Regions from separate parts of the Pseudoalteromonas pernae genome, predicted to be linked through region 2. Evidence: predicted binding sites of a transcription regulator. Region 2 holds the regulator's gene; the other holds the start of a gene.
What was found. Region 2 encodes MetJ, which represses methionine synthesis genes. Its sites were predicted from a motif close to TAGACGTCTAGACGTCTA; they were not measured.
Positions count from the first base shown of each region.

Region 1: a site for MetJ is predicted at 3,424-3,441, ahead of metK (methionine adenosyltransferase). Genes of this name have one in related genera too.

Region 1 covers NZ_JBDODM010000002.1:754,099-761,121, reverse strand. The annotation lists gene V1358_RS07665 (CYTH and CHAD domain-containing protein) at 1-1,463, shown strand, start outside; gene V1358_RS07660 (START domain-containing protein) at 1,426-2,097, shown strand; gene metK (methionine adenosyltransferase) at 2,161-3,312, opposite strand; gene tkt (transketolase) at 3,632-5,623, shown strand; gene V1358_RS07645 (divergent polysaccharide deacetylase family protein) at 5,697-6,458, opposite strand; gene V1358_RS07640 (S41 family peptidase) at 6,546-7,023, opposite strand, start outside.
Region 2 covers NZ_JBDODM010000007.1:122,906-129,928, forward strand. The annotation lists gene metL (bifunctional aspartate kinase/homoserine dehydrogenase II) at 1-2,245, opposite strand, end outside; gene metB (cystathionine gamma-synthase) at 2,247-3,404, opposite strand; gene metJ (met regulon transcriptional regulator MetJ) at 3,582-3,902, shown strand; gene V1358_RS15650 (malic enzyme-like NAD(P)-binding protein) at 4,020-5,267, opposite strand; gene rpmE (50S ribosomal protein L31) at 5,732-5,947, opposite strand; gene priA (primosomal protein N') at 6,226-7,023, shown strand, end outside.

The DNA of each region.
Region 1 (7,023 bases), on a different contig from region 2:
CACTGATCACACAGTTTGCCAAAACCGTTACCAACAAACCTTCTCGTAACCTTCAAAACGCGTATTTTGATACTCCAAGCCGTGAGCTAAGAGCGCTCGATATTGGTTTGCGTACGCGCTGCTGCGATGGTGTTTGTGAGCAAACCATTAAACTCGCTGGTGATAATGTGGGCGGCCTGCATCAACGTCCTGAATTCAATTTACCTATCTCAGGCAATCGTCCTGAACTGAGCGCATTTGACGCCAGTATTTGGCCTCATGGCGTGCAAGTTGACGCCATTGCTGAAAATCTTTATCCATTATTCAGCACCAACTTTATCCGCAGAACTTGGCTGGTGGAAACCCAGTCAGGTACCTTGATCGAAGTGGTACTAGATAAAGGTGAAGTCGCTGCTAACTCAAGTATTGAGCCTATTTGTGAGCTTGAAATAGAGTTAATTAAAGGTGAGCGCAGTGAACTATTTTTACTGGCCGAAAAATTAATCGAAAACTTACCTTTGCGCATGGGACTGTATTCCAAAGCAGCCCGTGGGTACCGTTTGGCTGATGACACGCCACTCAGTGCCAGCAAGGAAATCGACATGGTGGCACTGACTAACGAAGATAGCCAAGAACGAGCATTGGAGAAATGCCTTAATCACGGCATTACCTTTGTGCAAAAGCACGAGCAGTGTTACTACCAAAAACCTACATTAAAAACGCTAAAGCGTATTACCGATGGCGTTAGTCTGATTCGCCACAGCTTGTGGTTATTTAAAGACATTGTTGAAAAGCAAGCGACTGAGCGATTGCGTACAGAATTAAAATGGTTGTTGAATGAATTGAGTTGGGTAGAAACGGCAATTCAGTTAAAAACTTTCACTTCCAAAAAACACGCGTACTACAAGAAAATCAATGCTGCCCCCGATTTGGCGCACGTGATTGATGACTTAAAAGATGTGCAACCAACGATTGAAGACGTGCAGCAGATCTTTACCAGCAAGCGCTACAATTTATTACTACTTGATTTGACTATTTGGTTAACAGAGCGCGGTTGGCGTCAGTCTTGGGGTCAGTCTCAATTTCAAGCTGCAGAGCGCAACATTCATGACATTGCGGCGCAGTTGTTAGAAGCGGATTGGCATGAAATGCGCGCTTTAGTGGAAAATGAAGAACCGCTCTCAGCCAATGAATATTTAAACTTAAAACAACGACTTGAGCGTAACCTACTCAGTGGTTGCTGTTTGGGGGCATTGTTCAACGAGGAGGCGCGTTTAAACTTCCGCGCTCCTTGGTTAGATATCGTACACGGAACGTTCGAACTGTTCACCCTGCATTATCTTGAGCAACTATGCCAAGGCAAAGACAGCGAAGAGTTGGAAAAAATCCAAGCATGGTTGTCACAAAAAACGGAATATTTACTTAGTGCTATGGAACAAAGTCGTGATGCCACGCGCAATACCCAGCCTTATTGGCGCGATTAGTGTTGTTCTAGTCGTTCTACCTCAGTCGGTTGCCGCGCAGCCGACTTGGCGTATTTGGAAAGAGCAAGAACACTTAAACGTATCCTTTGCTAAAAATGAGCAAGGACAATACGCCATCAAAGCTAACGTATTGATACCTAATGCCAACGCAGCTCAATTTGTTAGCCTATTACACGATACTGAGCACGCGCCAGATTGGCTTGAAGGCGTTAAACAAGTGCGTTTATTGGCCAGTCCACAACCTCATCATTCCCATGTATTTACACTGCTCAATTCCCCTTGGCCTGTAGCTGATAGGGAGCTGTACAGCCTATCGTGTTATGAAAGGCTCAATGAGGCGCAAACGAAATTGATAATTAAAGCGGTTCAATCTGACTCAGAAGTTCCCAAAGGCCGTGTGCGAATTGAGGACTTGCAGGCATCTTGGCTTATCAGCGAGCAACCAACTGGATTGTTGCTCGAGTACGAGGTTGAAGCCGATCCCGCGGGGGCGATCCCCAACTGGATAAGCAATAAAGTGTCGCTTAAAAGCGTGTATCGTACCTTGAGTAACTTGCGCGCGCGGTTGGCCAATACTCAGGTTATGAGCCCCATGCCGTTAACAACGGGTCAGTGTCGGGACTTTATGCATTAACAGCATAAAATAAAGGCATAAAAAAAGCGCTCAATGAGCGCTTTTCTTGTATTTACTTGGCTATTACAGGCCAGCGTCCGCACGAAGTGCTTCAACTTTGTCTGTCGCTTCCCAAGGGAATTCTTCGCGACCAAAGTGACCGTATGCCGCAGACGGTTGGTAAATCGGACGCTCAAGGTCAAGCATCTGGATTAGACCGTAAGGACGTAGGTCAAAGTGCTTGCGGATTAGCTCGATTAAACGTGCTTCGTCTAGTTTACCTGTGCCGAATGTTTCAACGCTGATAGATGTAGGCTCTGCAACACCGATTGCGTAAGAAACTTGAATTTCACAACGATCAGCTAGGCCAGCTGCTACGATGTTTTTCGCAACGTAACGTGCTGCGTATGCCGCTGAACGGTCAACTTTTGATGGATCTTTACCGGAGAATGCACCACCACCGTGACGAGCCATACCGCCGTATGTATCAACGATGATCTTACGACCAGTTAGACCACAGTCACCCATTGGACCACCGATAACGAAACGGCCAGTTGGGTTAATGAAGAACTTAGTCGCAGAAGTGATTAGTTCAGCAGGAAGTGTTGGCTTGATGATAGTTTCCATCACCGCTTCAACAAGATCGTCCTGAGAAATAGTGTCACAGTGCTGAGTCGATAGTACTACCGCATCGATACCCACAGGTTGACCATTTTCGTATGCAAATGTTACCTGAGACTTAGCGTCTGGACGAAGCCAAGGTAACTCGCCGCTCTTACGTACTTGCGCTTGGCGCTGTACTAGGCGGTGTGAATACGTGATAGGCGCAGGCATTAATACGTCTGTTTCGTTACACGCGTAACCAAACATTAGACCTTGGTCACCAGCACCTTGGTCTTCAGGGCGCGCACGGTCAACACCTTGGTTGATGTCTGGAGACTGTTTGCCAATCGTATTAAGGATTGCACATGAATCAGCATCGAAACCCATGTCTGAGTGTGTGTAACCGATTTCACGAACTGTTTTACGAGTTAGTTCTTCGATATCAACCCAAGCGCTAGTAGTGATTTCACCACCAACCATTACCATGCCTGTTTTAACGTATGTTTCACAAGCTACACGGGCGTGCGGGTCTTGCTCCAAAATAGCATCTAGTACCGCATCTGAAATTTGGTCAGCGATTTTATCCGGGTGTCCCTCAGACACTGACTCAGAAGTAAATAAATGTTTTGCCATTGGTTTTTCTCACAAGTCTCGCGCTTCCCATACACGTCACCAATTAGGGTGCAGCGCTGCATAAAAATAAGGCGCGTATTCTAGCTAAATGATCGCACCTTGCCTAGCTATTTTACGCCTAGACGTCCAAATTACTAATTTTCAGTCTTATAGCCAATTAATATGAGTAATTTTAAAGTCACCTATATTGTCCACAAGTTTTAATTGCAGGGGGCCTGTGAATAAGTAAGAATGGGCCTTTATCTTATCCTTCGCACATTCGCTAGCATGAGCAAGTGCGGAGCTTCCAGCGCAAATACATTTAAAGGTAGGAGAATTCATGCCATCACGCAAAGAACTTGCAAACGCCATTCGCGTCTTGTCTATGGACGCGGTTCAACAAGCTAAATCAGGTCACCCAGGTGCTCCTATGGGAATGGCTGATATCGCCGAAGTCCTATGGCGTGACTATCTAAAGCACAACCCAACAAATCCTGATTGGGCTGACCGCGACCGATTTATCCTGTCAAATGGCCATGGTTCAATGCTGATTTATTCGCTTTTACATTTAAGCGGCTATGACCTACCGATGGAAGAAATTAAAAACTTCCGTCAACTGCATTCTAAAACTCCAGGTCACCCTGAATATGGCTACGCACCAGGCGTTGAAACCACTACGGGCCCGCTTGGTCAGGGGATCACTAACGCGGTAGGTATGGCTATCGCAGAAAAAGCGCTTGGCGCTCAATTTAACCGCGCTGGACATGACATTGTTGATCACTATACCTACACCTTCCTAGGTGACGGCTGTTTAATGGAAGGTATCTCTCACGAAGCCTGTTCATTAGCTGGTACCTTGGGTCTAGGTAAGCTCATCGCATTTTGGGATGACAACGGCATCTCAATCGATGGTGAAGTTGAAGGTTGGTTCAGCGACGATACGCCTGCGCGTTTCGAAGCATATGGCTGGCATGTAGTGCGTGGTGTTGATGGTCACGACAGTGATGCTATCCGTGCTGCAATCGAAGAAGGTCGCGCAAACTCTGATAAACCAACATTGATCTGTTGTAAAACAGTGATTGGTTACGGTTCACCAAACAAGTCGGGTAGCCATGATTGTCACGGTGCACCGCTAGGTGATGACGAAATCAAAGCCGCGCGTGAATTTTTGGGTTGGGAGCATGCACCTTTTGTTATTCCACAAGACGTATACAGCGAGTGGGACGCAAAAGAAGCAGGTCAAAAACACGAGCAAAACTGGCACGAAAAGTTCGCTGCATATAAAGCTGCGCACCCAGAACTTGCTGCTGAGTTTGAACGTCGCCAAAAAGGTGAATTACCTGCTGATTGGGCTGAAAAATCACAAGCCTACATTGAGCAATTACAGGCAAACCCTGATAATCCAGCAACACGTAAAGCATCACAAAATGCATTGAATGCATTTGGTCCTATGCTTCCTGAGTTTATGGGCGGCTCTGCTGACCTTGCGGGTTCGAACTTGACCTTGTGGAGTGGTTCAAAAGGCTTAACGAGTGATGATGCGTCGGGCAACTACGTATTCTACGGTGTACGTGAATTCGGTATGTCGGCGATTATGAATGGTATTGCGCTGCATAAAGGCTTTATCCCTTACGGTGCGACTTTCTTAATGTTCATGGAATACGCACGCAACGCAGTACGTATGGCCGCACTGATGAAAACACCAAGCATCTTTGTGTACACCCACGATTCAATCGGTTTGGGTGAAGATGGTCCTACGCACCAACCAGTGGAGCAAATGGCGAGCTTACGTTACACGCCGAACCTAGTGAACTGGCGTCCATGTGACCAAGTTGAGTCTGCCATTGCTTGGCAACAAGCAATTGAGCGTAAAGATGGCCCTACATCACTTGTATTTACTCGCCAAGGTCTTGCACAACAATCGCGTACACCGGAGCAATTAGCGAACGTTAAAAAGGGCGGTTATGTGTTGAGCTGTGATGGTGCGCCTGAAGTGATCCTTATTGCAACAGGTTCAGAAGTTCAACTAGCGGTTGATGCCGCTGAGCAACTGCGCAGCGAAGGTAAAAAAGTACGCGTGGTTTCAATGCCATCAACAGATTTGTTCGATGCTCAGGATGCGCAGTATAAAGAATCAGTTCTTCCAGCAGCTGTAACGCGTCGCGTAGCAGTAGAAGCTGGTATTGCTGACTTCTGGTACAAGTATGTAGGTTTGACCGGTAAAGTAATTGGCATGACCACTTTCGGTGAATCAGCGCCAGCAAACGAGCTATTTAAGATGTTCGGCTTTACTGTTGAAAATGTAGTTGAAGCGGCAAATAGCCAGTTCTAATCTGCATTATTCAGACAACAAAAAACCCGCTTTATAGCGGGTTTTTTGTTGTTATCTGGCTCATAAAGATGCGCTATTCACCGTTGAGTGTCGGCGAGTTTGCTTGTGCCAATCGCAAGGTGCGTGCCTGTACCAGCTCAGATAAGGGCACAAGTTGAATGCCTTCTTGCTCAAGCTCGGCCAAGGAATTCTGCAAAAACGCAAAGGTTTCAGGATAGGGGTGGGCTATCGCGACGGCATAGTCATAGCGCTGAGCAATCCGTTTTAATTGATCGAAACGAAATCGCATTTGTTTTTCGGTAGTGATGTTATCGAGAAATACATGACGAGCGACGTTATCGACACCGTATAAGCTGGCAATTGTTTGAGCTTTAGATTTAGGCGTCGTTTTACTGTCTAGGAAGTATAGGTCGTGTTCTTTGAGGACTTCCATAGTCCAATTCATGGGCGTATTTTGTTGGGTTAGTAATGAGCCCATGTGGTTATTTACCCCTTTTATATTGGGTAAACTATCCAAAGCATCACGGAGCATGGTTTGGAAATCATCCTTTTGCATATCCATGGTTAATGCGCCGGGCCCAAGGGTTTTCCCGTCTAATGCTTGCATTGGCGCATGCAGCATGATCTCTTTATTTTGGGCACTCGCTTGCGCTGCAAAACGCTTCGCATAAGGGGTAAAGGGGAGAATAGAAAACGTTAGTTGACCCGGGATATTCAAGGCCGACATATCGTTACGTTGATAACCTATATCGTCTATGACGATTGCTACCTGCTTTGCATGCGCTGATACACAAGATACCAAGGCACATACTGCAATCCATTTTTTTATGCGCACAGTTCTCTTTGTTCTTCTGTTGATGTTGTTATTGATCCAAGGGTGACCACGATTTTGGGACCCCTTGGATTCATATTGTTATTATTTTTAGTATTTTTCTAATAGTTGCTGAGCTTTGAGTAGCTGCTTATCGAGTGACGCCGTTAAGTTTTTATCAGCATTTTTTCCCTCAGCTAAATTTATTATAACCTCTTTATTTGATTGAGAAAGTGCTGGTTGTAATATAGGGACGTCAGGCGTGATGCCCGTTCCCTCGATGGATACGCCCGCAGGTGTAAAGTATTTGGCAGTGGTCAATTTTAATGCACTTCTGCCATCTCCAAGGGGGATAAGCGATTGCACCGAGCCTTTACCGTATGAGCGAGTGCCCACCACGGTAGCACGGCGATTGTCCTTTAAAGCACCTGCGACAATTTCCGCTGCAGAGGCGGAACCTTGATTGATCAACACGACTATTGGCGCGCCTTCTAATATATCGCCAGGCTGCGCTTCAAAGCGCTGATTTGCTTCAATAAAACGCCCCCGAGTTGATACAATCACACCGTCGGAAAGGAACAAATCTGCG
Region 2 (7,023 bases):
GGTACCATTGACTATTTACTACAAAGATATTGTCACCAGGGTTTAGCCCCGCCATAGGATTATCGTTGGCTACAGCCACTAAACCAACCTGCGCTTTAATACCTGTTTCAGTAATATGTAAATCAGCGTTGTAACGTAACACTTTGTTTTGCTTCGCTGCTTCCTCAGCATGTGTAGCAACAAAATCATCTAGCGCACCTAGAAATTGTTGGCATTGCTGCCATGAACCTTCCGCCAATTGCGCTGGCATAAGCGGCTCTAGCTCGATGTCAGCTAAATCAAGAGATAAGCCCAATTCGCGCGCTAGAATTAACAACTTACGCTGCACATCCCTACCCGACAAGTCTTCGCGCGGATCAGGCTCGGTGAAACCAAGTGATTGCGCTTCTAGAAGCAACTGAGAAAACGGCACTGTGCCATCATATTTGCTGCACAGCCAAGATAAGGTACCTGAAAATACGCCTTGAACACGCGTAATAACATCGCCACTTTGCTGTAAATCAGCTAACGCAAAATTGATTGGTAAGCCAGCGCCAACACTGGTGTTATAACGCCATTGTAAATTACGCTGGGCCAGATCCTCTTTAAGGTTCTGGTACCACTTTTTCGGTGCCGTACCCGCATATTTATTGGCACTGATCAAGTGACACCCCGCTTTAACAAATCGTGGGTATAGTGCACTGAATGACTCACTCGCGGTGATATCAATCACAACTTTATGCTCGTAATCAAGCTGCTGTAGCCTATCTAGAAGCTGAGCGTCATTGTACGCTACCGCTTCAGATGACCATCTTTTATGCCAATTAGCTGGATCAACCCCACACGGATCAAAAAGCAAAGTTTCGCTGCGTAACAAGGCCACTAATTTGACGTCTATGTGTTGACCTAGCCTCTGTAACTGTTGGTTGAATTGAGATAGGAATACTTCCCCAACATTGCCTAAACCAGCTACCACAACTGCCAGTTGGCGTTTCACACCAATTAGCGCTTGGTGCAACACGGTTAAACTATCTGCATCAACTTCTTGGTCGGTAAGCTGCAATATGTAGCCTTTGTCGCGATGTTGAAATCGGCTGTTGAAGTTTAACTGAGCCAACGTATCATTAATTTGCCCCTGCGCGACGCCGAGTTCTTCCGACGGAGCGACCACCGCAAAACCAAACACATTCGATTCAATCAATTGAGCGCGTTGCGCAAAATATCCGGAAATAGAAGATGAAACTTCCTGAGGCACGACTAAATATGTTGCGCCTTGCTCAATAAACTCGATGATGTTGACCTGAAACTGCTGCTTTAAACGTGCTGTTTCGCCCGCTTCTAACTGCGCCAGTTTATACACATCATGTTGTCCCAGTGTGGTAATAAAATGCTTGTGTTTGCAGCACCCTTCTCGCACTACCTCAGTGGCACTGGCATCACTGTCATAAGAACTGCGAACAGAAAGTTTGATATCGGTGCCATGTAATGGAGAAAGTGTTTTGGCATGTAACACTGGGTTACCGAGGCAAGCTAAAAGCTGAGCTTGTGAGCGGCAAATTTTGTGATACTTCACGGCTTCAGGAACTTTACGCGGGTCAGTACTGAAAACCCCTTGCGTATCCGTCCAAATGCACACTTCTTCCGCATTAAGGTAACGTGCAAACAAGGTGGCACTGTAATCACTGCCGTTTCGTCCTAGAGTCACTGTTTTACCTTGATGATCTGAGGCAATAAAGCCAGTAATGACATTGATATGAACCTTGCTCGCCTTAGATACACAAGTCTGTTCGTTCACTTTATGTAACAACTGCCCGTGTTGAGCTACGAGCAAATCTCGGGCATCTAAACTTTGTGCGTTCGCACCAATCTGCGTTAAATAAGCAGCCAATAAGCGTGCTGACCATAGTTCACCATGCGCCAGTAAAAATGCCTCTTCAAGTTGCTTGGTTTCTAGCTGATTGCAAATATTCGCCAATTCTTGTGCCAACGTATCAGTCGCAGTGTGTGCCTGTGTGCTATCGAGCAGTTCATTTATGAGCTCTAGCTGATGTGCTTTTACAACACTCAATACGTCCGCACAGGCATGCGTATCGCCTTGTTGATATGCTTGCCAAAGCTTTACTAAGGTATCTGTTGTCTTTCCCGCGGCTGATACAACAACCACATCACCCACCTGAGCGTGCGCCAATACTATGTTTGCAACTGCATGATAACGCGCGGCACTGCTAAGGCTAGAGCCACCAAATTTATGTACTACTTGCGTCATTTCAACTCTCCAACTGCGCAAACGCGTGTTCTAGATCGGCAATTAGGTCATCTTTATCTTCAATACCTACAGAAATGCGGATCATTGTGTCTCCCACACCAGCTTCTAAACGAGCCTGCTCATCCATACCTGCATGCGTCATGGTCGCGGGGTGACAAATGAGGCTTTCGACTCCACCGAGTGATTGAGCCAAAGTAAATTGATTCACTGAGGTTAAGAATTTTGCGCTGTCTTTGAGCCCACCTTTAATATCAAAGCTCACCATACCGCCGAACCCTGCCTGTTGCTGCTTTGCAAGTTCATGCTGGGGATGCGACTCCAGACCCGGATAGTAAACGTGCTCAACACTTGGGTGCCGTGCTAAAAATTCCGCAATGGCCATCGCATTTTCCTCGTGCTGACGCAGACGCAGCTTTAACGTGCGAATGCCGCGAAGAGTTAAGAAACTATCAAACGGCGCGCCGGTAATACCAATATTATTCGCCCACCACGCGAGTTCCTCACCTAGCTCAGCAGACTTAGTGATTAAGGCGCCACCAACCACATCGGAATGGCCATTAATATATTTCGTTGTCGAATGCACAACGATGTCACATCCAAGCGCCAGCGGGTTTTGCAGTGCCGGTGATAAAAAGGTGTTATCCGCAGCAACTAATGCACCGACCTGCTTCGCGGCATCACAGACCTGACGAATATCGGTTAAGCGTAGAATAGGGTTACTCGGCGTCTCAATCCAAACGATTTTAGGCTTACTCTCTTTAATACCTTCAGAGCACTCTGGACGCGTCAAATCCAAAACGACTAATTTAAACAGTCCACGTTTTGCCAAAGACGTAAACAGGCGATAACTACCACCATAACAATCATGAGGGATTACTATTGTGTCTTGCGGGGTAAGCAGTTGCGTCACCAAATGCACTGCGGCCATGCCAGTCGCAGTGATTATTCCGCGCTCGCCACCTTCTAGCTGTGCTAATAATTGCGCCAGTGTATCCCTGTTCGGATTACCACTGCGGCCATAATCAAATTGGCGCTTAGTAGCAAAGTCAGCTAAAGAATAGGTAGTTGATAAATGAAGCGGAGGTACCACTGCACCATGATGTTGGTCAACTTCGATTCCGTGACGAACAGCAAGGGTCTCATTTTTTAATTTGGTCATAGCGCCTCCAAACTGGCGTGGATGTTTAGACGTCTAAAAGGTTAAAATAACAAACCGTGGAAGTCAAAACATTTATACGTCTAAATAGCTAAATGAGGAATATTTGACTATCCTTTCCAACACGATAAAATTTCGCCCTTATTGATGCCTAAGTGACCAAAAAATAAGACTCTAATTATGGCCAAGTGGAACGGTGAGTATATTCACCCTTATGCGGAACACGGTAAGAAAGCCCAACAGGTAAAAAAGATTACCGTTTCGATCCCGCTCAATGTTTTAAAAGTATTAACTGATGAAAGGACGCGCCGTCAGGTAAACAACCTTCGTCACGCAACAAATAGTGAGTTGTTATGTGAGGCATTTTTACATGCATTCACAGGACAACCTTTACCCGATGATGAAGATCTTCGTAAAGACAACCCGGAAAAGGTGCCGCAAGAAGTTCGCAAGATCATGGAAGAAATGGGGTTAGAAGTTCCTATCATCGGCGAGGACTAAGAACTTTTTAACACCCAAGTCATTGCAACTGGGTATCCAAATAAAAAAGCCCCAACTCATGTTGGGGCTTTTTACTGTAATAGTTTCACTGCATTGAATGCAGAACACACTCTGTGATTACTTATCGTTCATGTAATCGGGTGCTAATTCCACTTGCGCAACACCAGATGCCACCGCTGCCTGTGCTACCGCCCTCGCCACACGCGGCAATAAACGTGGATCCATTGGCTTTGGAATAATGTATTGTGGGCCAAACTCCAACTCAGTCACACCTGATGCTTTTAGCACTTCAGCTGGAACCGGCTCTTTTGCGATGCTACGAATCGCTTCCACAGCCGCAATCTTCATCTCGTCATTAATTGCTGTTGCACGTACATCTAACGCACCACGGAAAATGAATGGGAAACAAAGCACATTGTTTACTTGGTTTGGATAATCAGAACGACCTGTTGCCATGATCAAATCTTTACGAGCACTGTGCGCTAGCTCAGGCTTGATTTCAGGATCTGGGTTTGAACAAGCAAATACAACTGGCTTGTCTGCCATCAATTTTAGATCTTCAGCTGACAACAAATCTGGGCCAGATACACCCACAAATACGTCTGCATCGGCAATTACGTCTTGCAAAGTACGCTTGTCAGTGTTGTTCGCAAACAGCTGTTTATACTCATTCAAATCGTCGCGACGTGTATGAATAACGCCTTTGCGGTCCAGCATGTAAATGTGCTCACGCTGTGCACCACACTTAATTAGTAGCTCCATACATGCAACAGCCGCCGCACCAGCACCTAAACATACAATGAGTGCATCACGAATGTCTTTACCTTGAATCTCAAGTGCGTTCAACATGCCCGCAGCAGTTACAATCGCAGTACCGTGTTGGTCATCATGGAATACAGGCACGTTACAACGTTCGATCAACGCTTTTTCAATTTCAAAGCACTCAGGTGCTTTGATGTCTTCTAGATTGATACCACCAAACGTGTCAGCAATATTCTCTACAGTATTGATGAAATCTTCGGTTGTACGGTGTTTTACTTCGATGTCGATTGAGTCAAGGCCAGCAAAGCGTTTGAATAACAGCGCCTTACCTTCCATAACAGGCTTAGAAGCTAGTGGACCTAAGTTTCCCAGCCCTAAAATCGCGGTACCATTGGAAATAACCGCAACCATATTGCCTTTGGCTGTGTACTTATAAGCGTTATTTGGATCTGCCGCGATTTCGCGCACAGGCTCAGCAACACCAGGGCTGTACGCTAAGGCGAGATCGTTAACTGTTTCTGCACTTTTAGTCAGCTCAATACTGATTTTACCGGGAACGGGATTGGCGTGATAATCGAGCGCTTTTTGACGAAAGTCTGACATGAATTAAATATCCTGCTAGAAATGTTTGTGAGAGTTCAGGTATACCGCAAACCATACTGCTTTTAGTCTCATATTCCAAGCAATATCAGGTCTATCCTGTTGCGCGAATTTAAACGTAGTTAGCACCAAGTTCACGGTTAATTATTTTAATTTCCCATAACGTAGTCGATAATTTTATCTACATCACGAGGCAAGATTGATTGTAAAAGCTACATAAATGATACATAACGATATATAAAATTCAATTTATATAACCTGCAAGAATATCAATTAGACAGAAAAATTATTCCCCACACACTTCTGCAATATTGCTGCATTTAGAAGCTTTTAACTGCACAATACTCAATTACAGTGTGACTTTATGGGAGTTTAAAAGGAAGTTGGCGTGATAAATAACGAACATGGATGAAACTGATAGGCACAAAAAAAGCACCCGAAGGTGCTTTTTTCTAATAAGCAGTGAATTACTTCTTGCTGCTAAGCGCACCGAAGCGCTTGTTGAAGCGGTCAACACGACCACCTGTGTCAAGAATCTTCTGCTTACCAGTGTAGAAAGGGTGACACTCTGAACATACGTCAAGGTGAATGTCTTTACACAAAGTAGAACGAGTTTCAAACTTGTTACCACAAGAGCACGTTGCTGTGATTGCTTCGTACTTAGGGTGGATACCTTCTTTCATGGGGATAACCTCTAAATAGGCCGTATCGCTCTCCAAACCCGGAGTTTGGCACCATACGCGTTAGTTTCAATGTGCTAAGACGAGTTAAATTATGCTCAGCACCCTTAAGGCCGCGTATTTTATTTAACTAGCGGTTAATGTTCAAGCATTAATTGCTGCTATTAACTAGGCGATGAATTTAGTACATTAGAGGCACGTTATTCAATGTGAGTCGACCTTTGTCATCCCAACCTAGCACTCAGTCAGATTTAGCTTTTTTATCAAGCACCTGCACCTACGTGGAGGTGGCAATAAAAGTACCTCTTCACCGCAGTTTTGACTATTGTTTACCTGCATCTGTAAACGCAGAGGATATCGCGGTGGGTATGCGGGTTCGCGTTCCGTTTGGCAACCGCCAGCTTAGTGCACTGGTTGTAAAAATTAAAAACCAAAGTGAATTCGCCAGCAACAAAATAAAACCGATTATAGAGGTGATCGACCGCGCACCTATTTTGGATGCATCGCACATTGAATTACTCAAATTTACCGCACGTTATTACCACTATCCATTAGGTGAGACAATTTTCACCGCCTTACCCAAAGCGCTGCGGGTGGGTGAAGACATAGATAAAACCAGCATCAATTACCTGCAGTTGACTGAAAAAGGTAAAAAACTGCCCACATTACGTGCTAAGAAACAACAATCACTGCTGTCTCAGTTGGCTAAATCGGGCAAATCGCCGGTTACTGAAGTAAAAGCACTCGGGTTTACCAAGGCCACTATTGACGCCATTATCGACAAGGAGTTGGCAGAGATCACCATTGAGTTTTCGAGCCAATGGCGCAACGCTCCACTGACGGTTTCAAGCAAACCCAAGCTCAATAGCGAACAAGCTATCGCTTGCAGCAGCATCAATCAAAGTAACGGTTATGCTAGTTTCTTATTGGAAGGAGTTACTGGCAGTGGCAAAACTGAAGTCTATTTGCAGTGCCTTGAAGAAGTGATTCGAAAAGGCCAGCAGGCATTGGTATTAGTGCCAGAAATAGGCCTAACCCCGCAAACTGTTAACCGTTTTCGTCGCCGCTTTCCAGATACA